DNA from 3 places in the Geobacillus sp. BK01 genome. Region 2 is predicted to be linked to each of the others. Evidence: riboswitches for the same ligand, from Rfam matches in the RefSeq annotation. Region 2 holds a riboswitch; each other region holds the start of a gene.
What was found. Region 2 has a riboswitch for S-adenosylmethionine ahead of ACTVDO_RS05040 (bifunctional homocysteine S-methyltransferase/methylenetetrahydrofolate reductase). Riboswitches for the same ligand answer to the same signal wherever they lie in the genome.
Positions count from the first base shown of each region.

Region 1: another riboswitch for S-adenosylmethionine. It lies ahead of ACTVDO_RS10545 (methionine ABC transporter ATP-binding protein); the one in region 2 lies ahead of ACTVDO_RS05040 (bifunctional homocysteine S-methyltransferase/methylenetetrahydrofolate reductase).
Region 3: another riboswitch for S-adenosylmethionine. It lies ahead of mtnW (2,3-diketo-5-methylthiopentyl-1-phosphate enolase); the one in region 2 lies ahead of ACTVDO_RS05040 (bifunctional homocysteine S-methyltransferase/methylenetetrahydrofolate reductase).

Region 1 is NZ_JBQPTH010000008.1:71,650-79,455, reverse strand. Features, by position in the region: gene gcvH (glycine cleavage system protein GcvH) at 1-243, shown strand, start outside; gene ACTVDO_RS10565 (YusG family protein) at 319-558, shown strand; gene ACTVDO_RS10560 (toprim domain-containing protein) at 652-1,011, shown strand; gene ACTVDO_RS10555 (thioredoxin family protein) at 1,008-1,322, shown strand; gene ACTVDO_RS10550 (hypothetical protein) at 1,477-1,824, shown strand; SAM riboswitch class I at 1,898-2,007, shown strand; gene ACTVDO_RS10545 (methionine ABC transporter ATP-binding protein) at 2,099-3,127, shown strand; gene ACTVDO_RS10540 (methionine ABC transporter permease) at 3,117-3,785, shown strand; gene ACTVDO_RS10535 (MetQ/NlpA family ABC transporter substrate-binding protein) at 3,801-4,658, shown strand; gene ACTVDO_RS10530 (hypothetical protein) at 4,781-4,966, opposite strand; gene ACTVDO_RS10525 (carboxymuconolactone decarboxylase family protein) at 5,149-5,511, shown strand; gene sufC (Fe-S cluster assembly ATPase SufC) at 5,764-6,543, shown strand; gene sufD (Fe-S cluster assembly protein SufD) at 6,561-7,806, shown strand, end outside.
Region 2 is NZ_JBQPTH010000003.1:170,339-178,144, reverse strand. Features, by position in the region: gene metH (methionine synthase) at 1-544, opposite strand, end outside; gene ACTVDO_RS05040 (bifunctional homocysteine S-methyltransferase/methylenetetrahydrofolate reductase) at 537-2,384, opposite strand; SAM riboswitch class I at 2,456-2,557, opposite strand; gene ACTVDO_RS05035 (ABC transporter ATP-binding protein) at 2,839-3,897, shown strand; gene ACTVDO_RS05030 (ABC transporter permease) at 3,894-4,703, shown strand; gene ACTVDO_RS05025 (ABC transporter permease) at 4,700-5,503, shown strand; gene ACTVDO_RS05020 (ABC transporter substrate-binding protein) at 5,504-6,577, shown strand; gene ACTVDO_RS05015 (iron-containing alcohol dehydrogenase) at 6,767-7,806, shown strand, end outside.
Region 3 is NZ_JBQPTH010000004.1:47,809-55,614, forward strand. Features, by position in the region: gene ACTVDO_RS06055 (carbon-nitrogen family hydrolase) at 1-635, opposite strand, end outside; gene ACTVDO_RS06060 (pyridoxal phosphate-dependent aminotransferase) at 752-1,927, shown strand; SAM riboswitch class I at 2,025-2,132, shown strand; gene mtnW (2,3-diketo-5-methylthiopentyl-1-phosphate enolase) at 2,200-3,441, shown strand; gene mtnX (2-hydroxy-3-keto-5-methylthiopentenyl-1-phosphate phosphatase) at 3,438-4,100, shown strand; gene ACTVDO_RS06075 (methylthioribulose 1-phosphate dehydratase) at 4,097-4,732, shown strand; gene ACTVDO_RS06080 (1,2-dihydroxy-3-keto-5-methylthiopentene dioxygenase) at 4,763-5,305, shown strand; gene ACTVDO_RS06085 (ZIP family metal transporter) at 5,585-6,316, opposite strand; gene ACTVDO_RS06090 (MarR family winged helix-turn-helix transcriptional regulator) at 6,531-6,992, shown strand; gene ACTVDO_RS06095 (phosphate propanoyltransferase) at 7,074-7,643, shown strand; gene ACTVDO_RS06100 (short-chain dehydrogenase) at 7,705-7,806, opposite strand, start outside.

The sequences.
Region 1 (7,806 bases), on a different contig from region 2:
GCGGAACTGACGGCGAACGAGCCGTTCGGCAGCGTCGAATCGGTAAAAACGGTTTCGGAATTGTACGCGCCGATCAGCGGCACGGTCGTCGAAGTGAATGAAGAGTTGAACGACAATCCAGAATATGTAAACGAGTCACCGTACGAAAAAGCATGGATGGTTGTCGTTGAACCAAAAGATGTAAGTGAAGTCGACAAGTTGTTGACGGCTGAACAATACGAGGCGATGGTGAACGAAGGATAAACGTTCCTGTGGTCTTCGCCCCCGAATCGGACACCCTATACATACCGAAACTTGATGAAAAAAGGGGTGCTTCCGATGGCGTTGCAACCAACGCGTGTCGATATTACGGACCGGGTGACCGGCAAGCTGAACGGCCGCTCGCTCGACTTGTATGACGAAGGTGAATTCATCGGACGTCTTCCGCTTCCGGCAGCGGCCGTCGAGCTGAAAAACGGGTATAGCGAGCAAAATGGCAAAATATATAAAGAGGTGACCGCTACCGTTGAACCGGACCAAAAATATGTCGACTGTGACGGGGAAGCGGGTTGGTGTTGAAAGGCAACGGTGGATGACCGTTGCTTTTTTTCAACCTTTTTCTGGTGAGAGACATACAATATGGTATCCTTTTCGAAGCTAGGTGGGTCGGACATGCGACAGGCAGAAAAAGTGATTATTGTAGAAGGGCGATCGGATAAGCAAAAGGTGGCGGCCGTGCTGAACGAACCGGTTGTCATTCTTTGCACGAACGGCACGATCAGCGATGCGCGTCTTGAGGAGCTGGCTGACGAGCTTGAGGGTCACGATGTGTACGTGCTGGCGGACGCCGATGAGGCGGGGGAAAAGCTACGCCGGCAGTTTCGCCGCATGTTTCCGGAGGCGGAACATATTTATATTGACCGGGCGTACCGCGAAGTGGCCGCCGCCCCGCCTTGGCATTTAGCCCAAGTGTTGCTGCGCGCCCATTTTGACGTCCGCATCGATTCGTTCATGAGAGGAAGAGGCGAGTGAAAGCGATCGAACGACCAGATGTGCAACGGATTGTGAATGAACAGCCGCTTATGGCGCTTTATATTTACACGCCGCTGTGCGGCACATGCCAGCTGGCGAGACGGATGTTGGCGGTAGTCGAGCAGCTGTTCCCAACGCTGCCGTTTTACGAAACGGACATTAATTATATGCCGGAGCAGGCAGTCGTTTGGAAAATTGAAAGTGTTCCTTGTTTGCTTCTTTTTGTTGGCGGGTCGCTGGCCGGCAAATGGTATGCGTTTCATTCCGTCCCTTATTTGTATGATGAACTTCAAGCCCGTTTGCCGCGCTGACGATCCGCCTTTTTTTGACGCCATTTGACATATTTCTTCGGAAATGACAAAAACAGCGCTCATTCGCTAAACCGGTTGTCGAGATTTTTGTAAAGGATTCTCCCCCTCGGTATGGAAATAAAGGGAATAAAGGAAAATGGGGGGAGGATGGTCAATGGAAATGCGTCAGTTAGTTGGACAGTTCGCAGAACGGATGCAAACGTTGCGCCATTTGTTGCCGATTTTGCCGGATGAACCGTTGTATGTGCGGTTTGAGAGTGAAGAAGGCGTCGCCATGTTGGTGATCGGCAAAGAGCCGGCTGCCGCGGAAATGGAAAAGGATGAACGGAAAACGTTAACGGTGCGCGGCACAAAAACAGCGCTTTGCTCGCTCTTAGGCGGCGAACTGAAGCTGCAGCAGCTCGTCCGGCTGCGCGAAGTGCATGTGTCGGGAAGTTTTCGCCACCTGTTGCTGCTCGAATCTCTCCTCCATTTGGCTAAGCCGTATCGTCATGTCGGGTGAAAAATTTATTGACATGATTCGACATACAATGATACAATCACACACGTAATCAATCGAATAGGCGTTTGTTGCGCTCTTATCAAGAGAGGTGGAGGGATGTGCCCAATGAAGCCCGGCAACCGTCAGCGCGTCTGCTGAAAAGGTGCCAATTCACACAAAGCGCCCTGCTTTGGGAGATAAGAGACGGAATGGTGGACAATACCTTTCTGTTCTCTGCGGGCAGAAAGGTTTTCTTTTTGCGTTCCGCCGCCTTAGGAGGAAGGAAGGTGAAACGATGATTACACTCGAACGGGTGACGAAAATTTACGATGCGGCGAACGGGGCGGTGACGGCGGTCGATGACGTGTCGCTTGACATTCGCGAAGGGGAAATTTTCGGCATTATCGGTTACAGCGGCGCGGGGAAAAGTTCGCTCATCCGGCTGTTAAACGGGCTTGAGACGCCGACGAGCGGCCAGGTGATCGTCGCCGGCCGCGATATGGCGCGCATCAAAGGGCGGGAGCTGCGCAAAGCGCGTCAGGAAATCGGGATGATTTTCCAGCATTTCAACTTGCTTTGGTCGCGGACGGTGCGGGAAAATATCGCGTTTCCGCTCGAGATCGCCGGCGTTCCGAAAGCGGAGCGGCAAAAGCGGGTCGAGGAGCTCATCGAGCTCGTCGGGCTCACGGGACGGGAAGAGGCGTATCCGTCGCAGTTGAGCGGCGGGCAAAAACAGCGGGTCGGCATCGCCCGGGCGCTTGCCAACAACCCGAAAGTATTGCTTTGCGATGAGGCGACATCCGCGCTTGACCCGCAAACGACGGATGCGATATTGGACTTGCTTGTCGACATCAACAAGCGGCTCGGACTGACGATCGTGCTCATTACCCATGAGATGCACGTCATCCGCAAAATTTGCGACCGCGTCGCCGTGATGGAAAGCGGCAAAATCGTTGAGCAAGGCGAAGTGCTGCATGTGTTCCGCAATCCGCAGCAGCCGATTACGAAACGGTTCGTCAAGCAGCTCGTTGAACCGGAGGAAACGGAAGAGGCGATTTCCCATCTGTTCGGTCAATATCCGAACGGGGTGATCGCGCAGTTGACCTTTGTCGGTGCGGCGGCCGGCCAGCCGCTCATCACGCAAGTCGTGCGGCAGTTTGCCGTGGACATGAACATTTTGCAAGGGAAAATTTCACAAACCCATCAAGGCGCCTACGGCGTGCTGTTTGTGCACATCGACGGCGCGGCGGATGAAATCGCCCGGGCGCTTGACTATATTCGCAGCCAGCAAGTGGCGGTGGAGGTGATTCACGATGCTCGCTAACCTCCTGCCGAACGTGCAATGGGAGACGATGTGGGCGGCGACGGTTGAGACGTTGTACATGACCGGAATGGCGGTCGCGGCGACGTTCGTCTTCGGGGTCGTTCTCGGACTGCTTTTATTTTTAACGGCAAAGGGAAACCTATGGGAGAACCGGTTGGCCAATATGGTCATTGCTGCGTTTGTGAATATTTTCCGTTCTATTCCGTTCATTATTTTAATTATTTTGCTTATTCCATTTACCAAATGGCTCGTCGGGACGATGCTCGGAGCCAACGCGGCGCTGCCGGCGCTCATCATTGGCGCGGCTCCGTTTTACGCCCGCATGGTCGAGATCGCTCTCCGCGAAATTGACAAAGGGGTCATTGAAGCGGCGAAGGCGATGGGCGCCTCGACGTGGACGATCATTTGGAAAGTGCTGCTGCCTGAATCGCTCCCGGCGCTTGTCTCCGGGATTACCGTCACCGCTGTGTCGCTTGTCGGCTATACGGCGATGGCCGGCGTTGTCGGCGCCGGCGGGCTTGGGAACTTGGCGTATTTGGAAGGGTTCCAGCGCAGCCATAACGATGTGACGTTTGTCGCGACCGTTTTGGTGCTCATCATCGTCTTTGTCATTCAGTGGATCGGTGACTTTGTCACTTCGAAAATTGATAAACGATAAAGGAGGAAGAAACAAATGAAAAAATGGCTTGGCGCTCTGTTGGCCGCCCTCTTGGTGTTTGCGTTAGCAGCGTGCGGCGGCAACAACAATGATGAAAACGCCGCTGGCGAGGACAAAGGCGGCGGATTGGTCAAACTGAAAGTCGGCGCGTCGAACGTGCCGCATGCGGAAATTTTGGAACAAGCGAAGCCAATGTTGAAAGAAAAAGGCATCGATTTGGAAATTATCACGTTCCAAGACTACATTTTGCCAAACAAAGCGTTGGCGGACAAAGAAATTGACGCTAACTACTTCCAACACATTCCGTATTTAGAATCGCAAATGAAAGAGCATGGCTATGATTTCGTCAACGCTGGCGGCATCCATATCGAGCCGATCGGCTTGTACTCGAAAAAATATAAAAGCATCGAAGAGCTGCCGGATGGCGCAACGATCATTATGAGCAACTCGGTCGCCGACCATGGCCGCATTTTGTCGATGCTTCAAGAAAAAGGGCTCATTAAGCTGAAAGAAGGCGTTGACAAAACGAAAGCGACGGTCAACGACATCGTGGAAAACCCGAAACACTTAACGTTTAAAGCGGATGTCGACGCTGGATTGCTGCCGCAAATTTATCAAAACGGCGAAGGCGATGCCGTGTTGATCAACGCCAACTACGCGCTTGACGCCGGCTTGGATCCGGCGAAAGACCCGATCGCCGTCGAATCGCCGAAAGACAACCCGTATGTCAACATTGTCGCCGTGCGCAAAGGCGATGAAAACCGGAAAGAAATCAAAACGTTAGTTGAAGTGCTGCAATCGAAAGAAATTCAAGATTTCATTAACGAAAAATATAAAGGCGCCGTCATTCCGGCGGCGGAGAACAATCAATAACGGGAGCGTTTCGCTTCCGTTTCTTTTTTGTCCCCAAAAAACCGCTCCCCTTAAACGAAAGCGGCAAAGGTTAAAACGATTCTGAATCCGAGGGCGCCACGGCCGCTTTGCTTTCCCGCGCTTCATCGGCCATTCAAACGCGCCAGTACGGCGGCAAGCATGACGATGATGACGCAGTTTTGCAGGACGACCACCGTCGTTAAACTGAAGATGGCGTCCCCGTGTTCACCGAGAATGTTGCCGATGATGATCCACGCCAAAAACGAAGCGAAAGCGGCGGTTAAGGCAAAGACAACCCAACGAATCAAGGGAATTTCCCCCCTTTCCTATGATGATGGAAGTGGAACAGAACAGGCGGTTTTCATCATGACATTCCGTCTATGTTGACGGAATGGTGGTGTTTCCACACGCTTTCAATACTATTCGTTGTTTAATTTCGTTTTCCTTCATGCATACTAACAGCAGAAACGGACAAAGGGGGAAAACGAAGATGAACAACGAAACATACACATCGGTCGAAGCCGCCCTTCGCCATTACAAGGAAGGGATCGGGGCGTTTACGCAAAAGCTGCCGGCGGTTGCCGAACGGTTTAACGCGTTTACCGACGCCTGTTTTGCGGAAGGGGCGCTGTCGAAAAAAGAAAAGCAGCTGATCGCCCTCGGCATCAGCCTGGCGGCGCAAGACGAGTATTGCACGATTTACCATACGAAAGGATGCCTTGACGAAGGGGCATCGGAACAAGAGATTTTGGAAGCGTGCGCGGTCGCGGCCGCGTTTGGCGGCGGGGCGGCGATGAGCCAGACGGTGACGCTTGTGCAAGAATGCCTCCGCGAGCTGCGGACGGCCCATTAGACTCCGGCAACGGGGTCTTTTTTTTTGCAAAAGCTCGTACAAACTAGTCGTTTTCGTGTAAAATATAAAAAGCATTGCCGCTTTTCCTGCCTTTCTCGTTTCCCTTATATACATAGTGGAAAACGGCAGCGAAAAGGTTGCGAATACTTTTCATTTGTTATAAGATTGTAATGAGAATAAAGTGAGAATGAGCGATCGCTGGGTCAAAAGCGAGCTTACATTATTTTCACGCGAAAACTGGAGGTATGCTTTATGGCCGTATTAAAGGTGGAAAATCTCCACGTATCAGTGGAAGGAAAAGAAATTTTAAAAGGGGTTGACTTAGAGGTTAAAGGCGGGGAAATCCACGCCATTATGGGTCCGAACGGAACGGGGAAATCGACGCTGTCATCGGCGATTATGGGCCATCCGAAATACGAGGTGACGGAGGGGGCGATTACGCTTGACGGCCAAAATGTTCTGGAGATGGAAGTCGATGAGCGGGCGCGCGCCGGCTTGTTTTTGGCGATGCAATATCCAAGTGAGATCAGCGGAGTGACGAACGCCGACTTTTTGCGCTCCGCCATTAACGCCCGTCTTGGTGAGGGCAATGAAATTTCGCTCATGAAATTCATCCGCAAGCTCGATGACAAAATGTCGTTTTTGGAAATGAATCCGGACATGGCGCACCGCTATGTAAACGAAGGGTTCTCGGGCGGGGAGAAAAAGCGGAACGAAATTTTGCAATTGATGATGCTCGAGCCAAAAATTGCCATTTTGGACGAGATCGACTCCGGATTGGATATTGACGCGCTTAAAATCGTCGCCAAAGGCATTAACGAAATGCGCAGCAGCGAGTTCGGCTGTTTGATCATCACCCACTACCAGCGGCTGCTCAACTACATCACCCCGGATTACGTGCACGTCATGATGCAAGGGCGCATCGTCAAGTCCGGCGGTCCGGAGCTGGCGCAGCGGCTTGAGGCGGAAGGGTACGACTGGATTAAAAAAGAACTCGGCATCGAAGACGAGACGGTCGGGCAAGAAGCGTAAGCGTTAGGAGGAGGACTATGGCGACAGAAACGAAAATCCCATTTGATGAAACCTACATCCGCACGTTCTCAGGCGAGCGCGGCGAACCGGACTGGCTGACCGGGCGGCGCCTTGAGGCGCTCGGTCAGGTGGAGCGGCTGCCGCTGCCGAAACCGGACAAAACGAAAATTGATAAGTGGAACTTTACCGATTTTGCCCGTCATGCGGTCGACAGCGCGCCGTACGCGGATTTGAACGATTTGCCGGAGGCGGTCAAGGCGCTCCTTGAGGCGGGCGAAGGAACGAAAAATTTGTATGTGCAGCGCAACCATACGCCGGCGTACGTGTCGCTCTCTGACGAGCTGAAAGAAAAAGGCGTGATTTTCACCGACATTTTCACCGCGGCACGGGAACATGGCGACTTGCTGAAGAAATACTTCATGACCGATGGGGTCAAGCCGGATGAGCACCGTCTCGCCGCACTCCATGCGGCGCTGTTTAACGGCGGGGTGTTTGTGTACGTTCCGAAAAACGTCGAAATCGAAACGCCGCTTCAGGCGGTCTACATTCAAGACGAAGACGATATCGCCTTGTTTAACCACGTCATCGTCGTGGCGGACGACAACAGCCGCGTCGTGTTTGTCGAAAATTATTTGTCGGCGCACGAGCAAGGGAAAGCGGTCGTCAATATCGTTGCTGAAGTGTTTGCCAATGCCAACGCGCGCGTCTTTTTCGCCGCCGTCGACCATTTGGCCAAAGGCGCGACGACATACGTCAACCGGCGCGGCATCGCCGGGCGCGACGGGCGGATCGAATGGGCGCTCGGGCTGATGAATGACGGCAACACCGTGTCGGAAAACACCACCCGCCTTGTCGGTGACGGGGCGTTTGGCGATACGAAAACGGTCGTTGTCGGCCGCGGCGAGCAAGTGCAAAACTTTACGACGAGCGTCATCCATTACGGAAAGCATACGGAAGGCTATATTTTAAAACACGGCGTCGTCCGCGACAGCGCCACCTCGATTTTCAACGGCATCGGCAAAATTGAGCACGGCGCGTCAAAATCGAACGCCGAGCAAGAGTCGCGCGTGTTGATGTTAAGCGAAAAAGCGCGCGGCGATGCGAACCCGATTTTGCTGATCGACGAAGACGACGTCATGGCCGGCCATGCGGCCTCGGTCGGGCGGGTCGATCCGGTTCAATTGTATTACTTAATGAGCCGCGGCATTCCGAGACGGGAAGCGGAGCGACTCATCATCCACGGCTTTTTGGCCCCGGTTGTCG
Region 2 (7,806 bases):
CAAACGCCTTGGAAATGCCGAGGAAGCCCGCTTTCACGTTCAACGTATCTTGGCACGTCTCAAGCAACAGGAGATCGACGCCGCCCAAAAGCAATCCGCGCGCCTGTTCTTCGTAGGAGGCGACGAGTTCCTCAAACGTTGCGCCGCCTGTCACCGACAACGTTTTCGTCGTAGGGCCCATCGAGCCGGCGACAAAGCGCGGCCAATCGGGGGTCGAGAACGATTCGGCCGCTTGTTTCGCGAGTTTGGCCGCCTCGATGTTGAGTTTCAACGCCAAATGTCCAAGGTCGTATTCATCGAGCACAATGCGTGTCGCCCCAAACGTGTTTGTTTCAATGATATCGGCGCCCGCTTCCAAATACGCTTCGTGAATGCGGCGGATGACGTGGGGGGCGGTGAGTGTCAAATATTCGTTGCACCCTTCATACGCCTCGCCGCCAAAATCAGCGGCCGATAGGTTGGCGCTTTGGATCATTGTCCCCATCGCGCCGTCAATAACGAGAATGTTTCGTTGCAGCTGCTGTTCTAAGGTGATGTTAGCCATGAACAACCTTCCTTTCTTTAGTCGCTGCTTCTTTTTCATGAATGTAGCGGACGAGCTCGACTGTCATGTCATAGCGTAAAAACGGTGTGATCAAGTAAATGCCGTTGAACAAATCAAAGGCAGCGTCAATGAGCGATTTGGCGATGGCGATCCCTTCGCGTGCCGCCTGCACCGGGTCGTCGCCGCAAGCAGCCATGCGGGCGCGAATCTCATCCGATAGGGTGATGCCTGGCACTTCGTGATGCAAAAATTCAGCATTCCGCGTGCCCGTAAGCGGCATAATGCCGACGTAAATCGGAGCGTCAAGATGTTTCGTCGCTTCGTACATCTGCACAATTTTTTCTTCCGAGTAAATCGGTTGGGTCAAGAAATAGTGGGCGCCGCATTGGATTTTTTTCTCCATCCGCACAACTGCTTTATCCAAATGGCGGACGTTCGGATTGAAGGCCGCACCGATCGAGAAATTCGTTTTTTGTCCGAGCGATTTGCCCGAATATGACAGTCCTTCGTTAAACTGGCTGATCAAGCGGATAAGATCGAACGATGATAAGTCGTACACGGACGTTGCCCCTGGGAAATCACCAATTTTCGAAGGGTCGCCGGTAATAGCGAGCACATCGGTGATGCCGAGCGTATGCAAGCCCATTAAGTGCGACTGCAAGCCGATCAAGTTGCGATCGCGGCACGTAATATGCACGAGCGGGCGAACACCGAGCCGTTCTTTCACGATCGAGCCGACCGCAACATTGCTGATGCGCGGTGTGGCGAGCGAATTGTCGGCCAACGTCAGCGCATCGATGCCGGCGTCATGGAGCGCTTTCGCTCCGGCGAGAAACTTGTCAATGCCGAGTTTTTTCGGCGGGTCGAGTTCAACGATGACCGATCGGCGCGCGCGGGCAAGCTCGGGAAGCGGAGTCGGGGTGGGGCGATCCGCTTGCACCGATACGGGCACCGCGCGCCGTTTCACCGTTTTTTCCGTCACCGGCGTCCGGTCGGTGAGCGCTTTTGCCATCGCTTCAATATGTTTCGGCGTCGTGCCGCAGCACCCGCCGATCAAGCGCACCCCCTGGTTGCGGAACGCTTTGGCCGTCTCCTCGAAATATTCGGCGTTCGTCTCATACACGAGCCGGCCGTCGCGGTAGTCCGGGAGGCTCGCGTTCGGGTACGCCGATAAAAACGCCTGCTTTGGCAGCGGCACTTCTTCAAGCGACCGAAGCATATGGTACGGCCCGAGTCGACAGTTGAGCCCGACGACATCGGCTCCCAGCGCCTCTAAGCGGTTAAGGGCATCGGCGAGCGGCGTGCCGTCTTGCAAGACGCCGACTTCATGAAGCGACACATGGGCGATAATCGGCAAGTCCGTCTCTTTGCGGGCGATGGCCAGCACCGTCTCCAACTCTTCCAAATCGTAATACGTCTCCAACAGCACGCCGTCGACCCCTTCGGCAAGCAGCACAAACAGCTGCTCGCGGAACGTCCGCTTCACTTCCTCGAGCGTGACGACGCTTTTGTTTAACGTGCGAAGCCCCCCGATCGTCCCGAGCACGTACGCCCGCCCGTTCGCTGCTTGTTTTGCGAGCTTTACAGCAGCGCGGTTAATGGCGGGCACATCGTCTTGCAAGCCGTAGCGGGCAAGTTTCACATAGTTGGCGCCGTATGTATTCGTTTGGATGACATCGGCGCCCGCCGCGATATACGCTTCATGAATATGGACGATTTCGTCCGGATTCGATAGATTCAATTCTTCAAAACAACGGTCAACGCCGTGCGAATATAACAGCGTTCCCATCGCCCCGTCGGCGATGAGAATGCGTTGTTTCAACTCATCCAGCAATCCCACGTTCGATTCCCCCGTTTCTTCGTAGTAAAAGAAAAAAGTCTTCTATAAGAAGAAGACTTTTTATTTTCTTCTTCTTATCTTCCAGGCGTCCGCCTGTCTGGATTTAGCACCTTGGCCGCGGCCAGGTTGCTGAGGGTTCACCGGGCCAGTCCCTCCCCCTCTCTTGATAAGAATGTCCGTATGCGGTTGTTTATTTCGTCTTGACTATTACTATATAATTTAATGTATTTTTTGAAATTATTCAATACGGTGAAGCAAGGAAATTTGAAAAAACGATCAATGAGACAGCGGCTTTCCGCATTGCGGGAAAAATTGGAAGCTGTTCTGCGGAATAGTCAGCCGCTTTTTGTTTTTTAGTCGCCGACATGGCGGAAAGCATATTTTTCCGTTGCACTTTCTACTCTCCTATGTTCTAATTAGGAATAGTGAACATCAAGAAGATGGGGGGCTGAAAGTGAACGGAGAAATCATCCGCTTCGAGCGAGTGACGAAGGAATACGACGGCGCAGCCGTACTGGATGATGTCAGTTTTGCGATGGAGCGCGGGAAGTTTTATACGCTGCTTGGACCGTCGGGTTGTGGGAAGACAACGATTTTGCGGCTGATTGCCGGGTTTATCGAGCCGACGGAAGGAACGATTTATTTCCACGGAAAGCCGATTCAAAACGTCCCGCCGAACAAACGGCAAGTCAACACTGTTTTTCAAGACTATGCATTGTTCCCTCATCTCGATGTGTTTGAAAACGTTGCGTTTGGTTTGCGCGTGAAAAAGATGAAAGAAACCGACATTCGCGAGAAAGTGAGGGAAGCGCTTCGGTTTGTCAACTTAGACGGCTATGAGCGCCGCCGCATTCAAGAAATGTCCGGCGGCCAGCGTCAGCGCGTCGCCATTGCCCGGGCGATTGTCAATGAACCTGAGGTGCTGCTCTTGGATGAACCGCTGTCAGCCTTGGATTTGAAACTGCGCACGGAAATGCAGTATGAACTTCGTGAATTGCAGCGCCGCTTAGGGATTACGTTCATTTTTGTCACGCATGATCAAGAAGAAGCATTGGCGATGTCCGATTACATTTTTGTTCTGAATAAAGGAAAAATTCAGCAGTTTGGGACGCCGAAAGACATTTACGACGAGCCTGTCAATCGATTCGTCGCCGATTTCATTGGCGAATCGAACATTTTGTCAGGGCGCATGATCGACGATTTCCTCGTCGAATTTGCCGGCAAACAGTTTGCGTGTGTTGACCGCGGCTTCGCGCCAAACGAACCGGTCGATGTCGTCATCCGCCCGGAAGATTTGGAGCTCGCGGCGCCGGAAGACGGGCAGATCGTCATCCGCGTCGATTCGCTCTTATTCCGCGGTGTCCATTATGAAATTTGCGGCTATGACGAAAACGGCAACGAATGGCTTGTCCATTCGACGAAAAAGGCCGAAGTCGGGGAAACGGTCGGCCTTCGTTTTGAACCGGAAGCGATTCACGTCATGCGACTCGAAAAGGAGGATGAGGACGCATGACGGAACGGGCGTGGCGGAACTGGTATTTAATCCCTTATGGCATTTGGCTTGTGCTGTTTGTCGTGGCCCCGATTGTCTTTTTGGTGTATGAATCGTTTTTGGATCTTGACGGCCATTGGACGTTGTCCAACTACAAATCCGTGTGGACGCCCATTTATTTGAAAATGATGGCGTATTCGTTTTGGTATGCGTTTTTAATCACGCTTGTGTCGCTGCTCATCGGCTATCCGACCGCCTATTGGCTGACGAAGACGCGGCACAAGCAGCTATGGCTGTTGTTGCTTATTTTGCCGATGTGGGTGAATTTGCTGCTGAAGGTGTATGCGTTTTTAGGGCTGTTCGGCACGTACGGGCTGGCCAACGCTTTGTTGAAAGCGCTGGGCGTCGGGCCGCGGCAGCTGTTGTTCACCGATTTCAGTTTTGTCTTTGTGTCGGTGTACATTTTTATTCCGTTTATGGTGCTGCCGATTTTCAACGCGCTGGAGGAGCTGCCGCCATCGCTTGTCGATGCCGCCCGCGATTTGGGCGCTTCGGCTTGGACGACGTTCCGCCGCGTCGTCTTTCCGCTCACGCTTGGCGGAGTGAAGGCCGGCTGCCAAGCGGTATTCATCCCGGCGCTGTCGCTGTTTATGATTACACGCCTTGTCGCTGGCAACCGCGTCATTACGCTCGGCACCGCCATTGAGCAGCATTTTCTTGTCACCCAAAACTGGGGGATGGGGGCGACGATCGCTGTTGTGTTAATGATCGCCATGGCGGTCATCGTCATCCTGACAGGAAGCGGAAGAAAAGAGGGAAGCCGATGAAACGGATGCAGGCGTGGGGACGTGTGTACTTGTTAGTCGTGTTTGCCGTGATGTATATGCCGATTGTGTATTTGATGTATTATTCTTTCAACAGCGGCGGGGCGATGCACGATTTTCAATCGTTCACGCTCAAGTGGTACCGCGACGTGCTGTCCGACGACCGCTTGCTCATCATCGTTTTGAATACAATCGTCGTTGCGCTGCTGTCGGCGGCGGTTGCGACGATACTTGGGGTCATCGGAGCGCTCGCCGTTTACTATGTCAAGCGGCAGCGAACGAAAAACGCTCTTCTCGCCCTCAACAACGTGCTGATCGTCAGCCCCGATGTCATCATCGGCGCTTCGTTTTTGCTGCTGTTTACAATCGCTGGCATCAAGCTCGGCTTTACGTCCGTGCTGTTGTCTCATATCGCGTTCAGCGTGCCGATTGTCGTGTTGATGGTGCTGCCGAAACTGGAAGAAATGAGCCCGACGCTGATTGATGCGGCTAGAGATTTAGGAGCCAGTCATTGGCAAGTGCTGTCCGGTGTGGTGCTGCCGTTTTTGGCTCCGAGCATATGGGCGGGCTTTTTCATGGCGCTCACGTATTCGCTCGATGACTTTGCCGTGACCTTTTTTGTCACGGGAAATGGGTTCTCGACGCTGTCCGTGGAAATTTATTCGCGGGCGCGCCAAGGCATTTCCTTGTCGATCAACGCATTGTCGACGCTTCTGTTTTTATTTACCATGCTGCTCGTCATCGGCTATTACGTGCTTAGCCAAAAAGGCGGCCGCTTGTACGGGATAGGGGGGCGAAAGTAGGTGAGACGGCTTGTCCAAGGATTTGCGGCCGTGTTTATCGCCGCGTTCGTCCTGATGTTTGTCACTCATCGGCTGAACGAAGCGGAAGGGTACGGCGGAGGCAAAACGGTGACGGTCTACAACTGGGGCGATTACATTGACCCCGCGCTCATTCGCGAATTTGAAAAAGAGACAGGGTGGAAAGTGATTTACCAAACGTTTGATTCCAATGAGGCGATGATGGCGAAAATCGCCCAAGGCGGGGCAACGTTTGACGTCGCCGTTCCATCCGATTACGCCATCAGCAAAATGATCGAAGAAAAGCTGCTTCTGCCGCTTGATTACCGAAAGCTTCCCAATTTGCAATATATCGAGCCGCGGTTTCTCAACTTGCCGTTTGATCCGCACAACCGGTATTCCGTGCCGTATTTTTGGGGGACGGTCGGCATCGTCTACAACCGCGAGATGCTTGGCGGCAAGACCATCACAAGCTGGAACGACTTATGGGATCCAAGCTTGCGCAATCAAATTTTGCTTGTCGACGGGGCGCGCGAAGTGATGGGGATGGCGTTAAACAGCCTCGGCTATTCGCTCAATGACACGAACAAAGCCCACTTGCAAGAAGCCAAGCGGAAGCTCGATCGGCTCATGCCGAACGTGAAGGCGATTGTCGGCGATGAAATCAAGCTGCTGCTTGCCAATGAAGAAGCAGCCATCGGCGTCGTCTGGTCGGGCGATGCGGCCGAAATCATCGCGGAAAACGACAAGCTCGACTATGTCGTGCCGAAAGAAGGCTCCAACTTATGGTTTGACAACATGGTCATTCCGAAAACAGCGAAAAACATCGAAGGAGCGCACGCGTTCATCAACTTTATGCTCGACCCAAAACACGCGGCGCAAAACGCCGAGTACGTCGGCTACTCGACGCCGAACAAAAAGGCGCTTCGCTATTTGCCAAAAGACATCGCGGCCGATCGCCGCTTCTACCCCGATTTGGATTCAGCAGGGCATCTCGAAGTGTACGAAAACTTGGGAAAACAGATGCTCGCCTACTACAACGAGTTGTTTTTAGAGTTCAAGATGCAGCAAAAATAAACAAACGAAGCAGCGTTCTATCAGCGAAGCGAGCGTACGCCTTCATTCACGAGGGTTGGCGCTCTCTTTCTCCTTTCTCCTTCTCCTGCAGAAAATCAGGAGGATTTCTCATCTGGGATGTCGAATGAGTGCTTAAAACATAAGGTTGTTGAGCAATAAAATGCAGATGGCCAATAAGGGGGCGCGAGGATGAACATTCATAAGTTCGTGATGCCCGAAGTGATTTTTGGCAGCGGTTCCATTCATCAAGTAGGGGAAAGTTGTCTAAGGCTTGGTGCGACAAATGTGTTGATTGTCAGCGATCCAGGTGTTGCGGAAGCTGGTTGGCTCGATGTTGTCATTAAGAGTTGCAGGCAAGTAGGATTAAAATACACGACATTTTGTGATGTAACAATAAATCCAAAGGACGAAGAAGTAAAAAAAGGCTGTGAAGCATATCTTGAGAATGAATGCGATGCTATCATTGGAATCGGTGGAGGCAGTTCTATTGATGCCGCAAAGGCTGTCGCCATTCTTGCCACAAACGGGGGACAAATTCATGAATATGAGGGAGTGGATAAAATTCAATTGCCTCTTCCTCCTCAAGTGATGGTTTCAACAACAGCAGGGTCAGGATCAGAAGTATCCCAATTTTCTGTTATTGTTGATACAAAAGAGAAAAAAAAGATGACGATCATTTCCCGATCTCTTATTCCTGATATCGTAATCATTGATCCAGAAACATTGTCGACAAAAAGCGCTCATTTAACTGCCTCAACAGGATTAGATGTTTTAACGCATGGCATTGAGGCGTATGTAAGTCTAGCAGCTACACCGCTTACAGATGTTCAAGCTCAAAACGCTATTTCTTTAGTAGGAAAATATTTGCGCCCTTCTGTCGCCTCTAAAATCAACCAAGAGGCAAAAACCAATATGGCAATGGCGAGTTTACAGGCAGGATTGGCTTTTTCTAACGCGATTTTAGGCGCTGTTCATGCAATGTCCCATGCTGTCGGGGGAAGGTATCCTCTTCTTCATGGGGATATAAACTCTATATTGCTTCCGCATGTGATGGAGTTCAATCTGTTGGCGAATCCGAAAAAATTTGCTGATATTGCTTATTTTCTCGGAATGGATACTCGCGGCATGTCCTATATGGAAGCGGGAAGAAAGGCGATTGAGTATGTAAAACAATTGGCAGAGGATATTGGGGTGCCGCAGCGATTATCTGATATAGGAGTGAAACAAGA
Region 3 (7,806 bases), on a different contig from region 2:
TGGCCGGCAAAGACGTTGTTCGGGTCGCTTCCGGCCCGATTGCAGGCGACGACATAGCATTGATTTTCAATCGCCCGCGCCATCAGGAGCGTCCGCCAATGGTGAAGGCGGGGAAGCGGCCATTCGGCGACGACAAACAGCACTTCCGCTCCGGCCAACGCATGGGCGCGAATCCACTCCGGAAAGCGGATGTCATAGCAAATGACCCCAGCGCACGGCAGCCCGCTAAGTGAAAATAAGCCTGGCTCGTTTCCCGGCTGCAAATACAAATGCTCATCCATCAGTTGGAACAGATGAAGTTTGCTATATTCACTGACGATTTGGCCGCTTCGGTCGGCGACAATCATCGTGTTCGTCACACCGGCAGCGGTTTTTTTGGCGACTGAGCCGGCGACGAAATGGACGCCATATGTTTGCGCCAGGCGGGAGGCGAACGCTTTCGCCCGCACGGCATCGTCATCGGCAATTTCGTCCAAGCGCGTCAAGTCATAGCCGGTCGTCCATAGTTCCGGAAGCACGACGATGTTGGCTCCTTCGTTGGCGACGGATTGCACGGCTGTTTCGGCTTGCTGTTCGTTCGTTTGCGGATCGCCAAACGCGATATCGAGTTGGAGGCAAGCGATGCGGATGGTCATTGTTTTTCACCCCAATGAAAAAAATTTGCTTTACATTTTGCTTTTTACGATATATGATTTTGCACTAGAATTTCAAGAATTTTTGAGAAGGAAGAATTTTTGAGAAGGTGTGGGGGATGACGATCGAATTTCCATTTTCCGAACTGCTTGAACAGCTGCCGAAGCAGTTTTTTGCTTCGCTTGTCGCCAAAGTGGGAGAGAAAATCAAGGCCGGGCATGATGTCATTAATTTAGGGCAAGGCAATCCGGACCAGCCGACGCCGAAGCATATCGTTGAGGCGATGCAACGGGCGGCGGCCAATCCGAAGTACCATAAATATTCGCCGTTTCAAGGCTACTCCTTTTTGAAAGAAGCTGTTGCCGCCTTTTATGCGCGCGAATACGGAGTTGAGGTTGACCCGACCCGCGAAGTCGCCATTTTGTTTGGCGGCAAGGCCGGGCTTGTCGAGCTGCCGCTTTGCCTCGTCAACCCGGGCGATGCGGTGCTCGTCCCGGATCCAGGCTATCCGGATTACTGGTCGGGAATCGCGCTCGCCCGCGCGCGGATGGAAATGATGCCGCTTGTCGCCGAGCAGCAATTTTTGCCCGATTACAGCGCCATTCCGGCGGCGGTCGCCGACCAGGCGAAACTGATGTTTTTAAACTATCCGAACAACCCGACCGGTGCGACGGCGACGAACGAGTTTTTCGTCGAGACGGTGGCGTTCGCCGCCAAGCACGGCATTGCCGTCGTGCACGACTTTGCCTATGGGGCGATCGGTTTTGACGGCAAAAAGCCGGTCAGCTTCCTCGAAGTTGACGGGGCGAAAGACGTCGGGGTTGAAATTTACACGTTTTCGAAAACGTACAATATGGCCGGCTGGCGCGTCGCGTTTGCCGTCGGCAACGAGCGGATCATTCGGGCGCTTGAGCTGCTGCAAGACCATTTGTACGTCAGCCTGTTCGGCGCCGTCCAGGAAGCGGCGGCCGCAGCGCTTCTCGGCCCGCAAGATTGCGTCAACGAGCTTGTCGCCCTGTATGAAGCGCGCCGCAATACGTTCATTTCTGCCTTGCGCGGCATCGGCTGGGAAGCACCGGCGCCGTCCGGGTCGTTTTTCGCCTGGCTCCCCGTACCGAAAGGATGGTCGTCGGCTGAGTTTGCCGATGTGCTCCTTGAGCGGGCGCATGTTGCCGTCGCTCCGGGCATCGGTTTTGGCGAGCACGGCGAAGGGTATGTGCGCGTCGGCCTGTTGACCGATGAGGCGAGGCTCTGTGAAGCAGCCGAACGGATCGGACGCCTCGGACTGTTTTGAAAAAAATGATTGACAACGGCGGCAAAGGCTGTCATAATTCAAAGTAAATTTGCCATACTCGCCAAAATTGTTTGACAAGTGTATAGTTACGCAAGCATTCTTATCAAGAGCAGGCGGAGGGACGAGCCCAATGAAGCCCGGCAACCGGCTTGGTACATTCAAGCACGGTGCTAATTCTTGCAGCGGAAACGCTGAGAGATAAGAAGAGCGCCATAAACGAATGACGCCTCTTCTTATGAAGAGGCTTTTTTCTTTGGAAAGAGGGATGAATGATGAGTGCAGTGATTGCAACGTATTTGCTTCATGACGAGAAAGACATTCGTAAAAAGGCGGAAGGAATCGCGCTCGGCTTGACGGTCGGCACATGGACCGACTTGCCGGCGTTGGAGCAGGAGCAGCTTCGCAAACATAAAGGGGAAGTCGTCGCTATGGAAGAGCTTGGCGAAAGCGAGCGGACGAACGCGTATTTCGGCAAGCGGCTGAAGCGGGCGATCGTCAAAATCGCCTATCCGACGGTCAACTTCAGCGCTGATTTGCCGGCGCTCTTGGTGACGACGTTCGGCAAGCTGTCGCTTGATGGGGAAGTGCGGCTGCTTGACCTTGAGTTTCCGGACGAGTGGAAGCGGCAATTCCCGGGGCCGCGCTTTGGCATCAGCGGCATTCGCGAAAAAGTTGGGGTGCATGACCGCCCGCTGTTGATGAGCATTTTTAAAGGCATCATTGGCCGCGATTTGGCGTATTTGACGTCCGAATTGAAAAAACAGGCGCTTGGCGGCGTCGACTTAGTGAAAGATGACGAAATTTTGTTTGACAGCGAGCAGCTGCCGTTGGAAAAGCGGATTACGGAAGGAAAGGCCGCGCTTCGGGAAGTGTATGAACAAACGGGCAAACGGACGCTGTATGCCGTCAACTTGACCGGCAAAACGTTTGAGCTGAAAGAGAAAGCGAAACGGGCCGCCGAGCTTGGCGCCGACGTGCTGTTGTTTAACGTGTTCGCCTACGGGCTTGATGTGTTGCAAGGGCTGCGCGCGGATGAGAACATCACCGTGCCGATCATGGCTCATCCGGCGTTTAGCGGCGCCATCACGCCGTCTGAGTTTTACGGGGTCGCCCCGTCGCTGTTGCTCGGCAAGCTGTTGCGGTTCGCAGGAGCTGATTTCGTCCTGTTCCCGTCGCCGTACGGCAGCGTCGCTCTTGAGCGCGAGCAGGCGCTTGGCATCGCCCGGGCGCTCACCGATGAACAAGAGCCGTTTGCGCGGGCGTTTCCGGTGCCATCGGCCGGCATTCATCCGGGGCTCGTGCCGCTTCTTGTCCGCGATTTCGGCCTTGACAGCATCGTCAACGCCGGCGGGGGCATTCATGGCCATCCGGACGGGGCGATCGGCGGCGGGCAGGCGTTTCGCGCTGCCATCGACGCGGCTCTTGCCGGCCGTCTGCTCCGCGAAGCGGCGACAGAAAACGAAGCGCTGCAAAAAGCAATCGACCGCTGGGGCGCTGTTGAGGTGGAAGCATGACAAGACAGCTTGTTCTCTTTTGTGATTTTGACGGCACGATTACGGAAAACGACAACATTATCGCTATTATGAAACAGTTTGCCCCGCCGGAGTGGGAGGCGCTCAAAGACGACATTCTCGCCGAGCGCATCTCGGTTCAAGAAGGGGTCGGAAACATGTTTTCCCTCCTTCCGTCTTCGCTAAAGGGCGAGATCGTCGATTTCCTGCGGCGCACCGCCCGTTTGCGCGAAGGGTTTCGCGAATTCGCCGCTTGGACGAAAGAGCAGGGCATTCCGCTCTATGTGGTGAGCGGCGGGATCGACTTTTTTGTCTACCCGCTGCTTGACGGGATCATCGAACGAGAGCGCATTTTTTGCAACGGCTCCGATTTCAGCGGCGAGACGATCCGCATCACATGGCCGCATGCGTGCGACGGCGAGTGCCAAAACGGCTGCGGCTGCTGCAAGCCGTCGCTTCTTCGGAAGCTGGCCCACCCGAACGGGTATCATGTCGTCATCGGCGATTCGATTACCGATTTAGCGGCGGCAAAACAAGCGGATTACGTGCTGGCGCGCGATTTTCTGCTCAAAAAATGCCAAGCGCTCGATTTGCCCCATGCGCCGTTTGCGACGTTTTTTGATGTGATGGATCATTTGCAGCAGGTGGAGGTGACGGCATGAGCATCGTCGTGCAAAAATGGAACGAGCTCGCCGAGGTGAAGGCCGAGCTTGCCGCCCGTGACTGGTTTTTCGCGACAAGCGGCAATTTATCGATCAAAGTGACAAACGATCCGCTCACCTTTCTTGTCACGGCCAGCGGCAAAGACAAACGGAAGCAGACAGACGAAGATTTTCTGCTCGTTGACGCCGCTGGCCGACCAGCGGAGCAAACACATGTAAAGCCGTCAGCGGAGACGCTGTTGCATACAAAAATTTATGGGCAGACGAACGCTGGCTGCGTGTTGCACGTCCATACGGTCGACAACAACATCATTTCCGACGTGTACGCCCAAAACGGGGAAGCGGTTTTTTCCGGCCAGGAAATCATTAAAGCGTTCGGTATTTGGGAAGAAAATGCCGAGGTGCGCATTCCGATCATTGACAATGACGCCGACATCCCGACGTTGGCCGCCGAATTTGCGAAACATGTCGACGGCGATACGGGCGCGGTATTGATCCATAACCATGGCATTACCGTCTGGGGCCGCGATGCATTTGAAGCGAAAAAACATTTGGAAGCGTGGGAGTTTTTGTTCAGCTGGCAGGTGAAGCGGCTGCTTCTGCAACGGGCCGCCGTGCCGCTAGCTGACTAATTGATACACTGTTAAAGGGGGATTTTGACGATGGCAGTCATCAAAGTGAAAAAAACGGGTCAAGTAATCGAAGGTGAAGACAATGTCCGCGCCTTTTTAAACAGCCAAGGCGTCTTGTACGAGCATTGGGACATTACGAAACTGCCGGAACATTTGCGCGACAAGTATGTGTTAAGCGATGAAGAGAAAGCGGAAATTTTGACGACATTTAAAGACGAGATCGAAGACTTGGCAGCGCGCCGCGGCTACAAAACGTGGGACATCGTCGCTTTGTCTGAGGCGACGCCAAACTTGGAAGAGCTGCTGAAAAAATTTGAACAAGTGCACGTCCATACGGAAGATGAAGTGCGCGCCATTACGGCCGGCCACGGCATTTTCATCATCAAAGGCGACAAAGAAACCGGTTATTTTGATGTCGAGCTGGAAGCGGGCGATGTCATTTCCGTGCCGGAAGGGAATCCGCACTACTTCACATTGATGGATGACCGGCAAGTTGTGGCTGTCCGTCTGTTTATCGATCCGTCCGGCTGGGTTGCCCATCCGTACGAAGAAAAAGAGGAAGTCAGCCACTAATGAACATACCCCGTTGCCTGTGTGGCAGCGGGGTTTTTGGTGAACTACCCGCCACCTACGCTTCGCTTGGAGGTGGGGGCTTCAAGCGACTTGTGCGTGTTCGCCGAACGGTAAGCCACACACAAGAACCCTTTACGCTTTCCTTCGCTCCGAAGGCGTCCGTTCTAACAATAGATTACCACATCAGTTGGCGATCGCCAACCGACATTCATCTCCCACCTACCATCGGGCTTTGCCCTGCACATTCCTTGAGGTGGGAGACTTCTGTCGGACATTACGTTAAAACGATTCCGTTAGAAAAATCATAAACAAAATACCAATAATAAACGCATATGTCGATGTCCGTTCATTTCCGTCGCCATGGCTTTCGGGAATAAGCTCTTTGTAAATAATAAACAGCATGGCTCCGGCGGCAAACGCCAATCCGTACGGGACTAAACCACGGAAGAGGGAAGTTAAATAAAAACCGAGCAGCGATGTGACGATTTCGACCGCCCCCGTTAATGTGGCAATCAGAAAGGCTTTGAAGCGGCTGATGTGCTGATTGACTAAAAACAAGGCGACTAAAAATCCTTCCGGCGCATTTTGCAAGCCGATGGCCAACGCGATCAAATTGCCAGTCGTCTCGGCATCGGATGCATAGCTGACTCCCACCGATAATCCTTCAGGAAGGTTGTGCAACGTAATGGCAGCGATGATGAGCATCGCTTTTTCGTCAAATGGCAAACCGCTTTTTGTATGCCCTAAATCGATATGGGGAACAGTCATCTCGAGCAACGTTAAAATGAGCACGCCAGCCGAAAGGCCGATCGTAAGTGCCCCAAAGCCGCCGATCCGCAGCGCCTCCGGAATAAGGCTCATCATAGACGCCGCCATCATAATGCCGGCGGAAAATGCCAACAGCACGTCACGCCAACGGTGGGTGAGTGATTTGGCTAAAAACAAAATCGGCACAGCGCCAAGCCCTGTCGATAAGGCAGAAAGCACACTGCCGGCTAACACTTGGTTCATTCGATCCCCCCTCATCTTCCTTTACTTTTTCATATGCGCGAATAATAGAAATGTGACAATCGCCCAAGCGCCGCCATATAATAAATTATCATAACGAAATGAACAGACGGTGGCGAGCAAAATGCATAGGCAGCCGGCAAAAACGGTTGCCTGTCTGTTCGCCGTTTCGGTATAATGCAAGTAAGAAACGGTCAATTGTAAAGGGTTGGATGCTATGGAACAGAAAGAGCAGGCGCTTGAGCAATCATTGAAACTGTTTATCGTACTGTCACGGGCATATCGGTCCGTCAGCGACCAAGTAAACAAATCGATCCACTCGTTCGGAGTGAATCCGACGGAGTTTGCGGTGTTAGAACTGCTATACCATAAAGGCGACCAGCCGCTTCAGCAAATCGGCGAAAAAATTTTGCTCGCCAGCGGCAGCATCACTTACGTTGTCGACAAACTGGAAAACAAAGGGTTGATCGTCCGCCGGGCCTGTGAACGGGACCGGCGCGTCACGTATGCATCGATTACGGAAGAAGGCCGGCGGTTCATTGAGCGCGTCTTTCCGGAACATGCAGAAAAAATTCATGAAACGGTATCAGCGCTTACGGCGGAGGAAAAAGAGCAAGCGATCGCCTTGCTGAAAAAATTAGGATACGGAGCGAAAAACGCCCAGCCAAACAGAGACTGACCATTCGTCGGTCTCTTTAATTTTTGCCGAAAATGGACACGTTATTTAAAGAAAACAACATTAGAAAAAGGAGAGATCGTCATGATGATTCCGGTTGGGGTGTCGAATCGCCATATTCATTTATCGAAAGAACATATGGCGGCGCTGTTCGGGGAAGGCGCCGAGCTGACAGTGCTCAAGCCGCTGTCCCAGCCCGGCCAGTTTGCCGCTAAGGAAACGGTAACGGTGGAAGGACCGAAAGGGAAAATCGAAAATGTCCGCGTCCTTGGCCCGGTCCGTTCGCTCACCCAGCTTGAAATCTCGAAAACGGACAGCTTCAAGCTTGGTGTTGCGCCGCCTGTCCGCTTATCTGGCGATATTGAAGGAACGCCGGGCATTACGATTCACGGGCCGAACGGGACGGTGACGGTGGACAAGGGGGTCATCATTGCCAAGCGCCACATTCATATGACGCCGAAAGATGCGGAAACGTTTGGCGTCCGCGACAGGCAAGTCGTGAAAGTGAAAACGCAAGGGGAGCGCGCCCTCATTTTTGACGAAGTGATCGTCCGCGTCAGCGAAGACTTTGCGTTAGATATGCACATTGACACCGATGAAGCGAACGCGGCCGGTTTAAAAACGGGCGATTATGTGGAGTTGCTCCCGTCGTGAAATCATCCGCAGCAATGGGAGACAAGGCGCCCTCTCGTTCGTCCCGAGCGGGCGCCTCCCGTTAACGCGGGCGCTTCTTCTCTGATTGATCTAGGGTGCCGACCAGATGAAACGGCGCATCACGCCGAATGGCATCAATGACGCCGCCGCTGATTTCTTGATG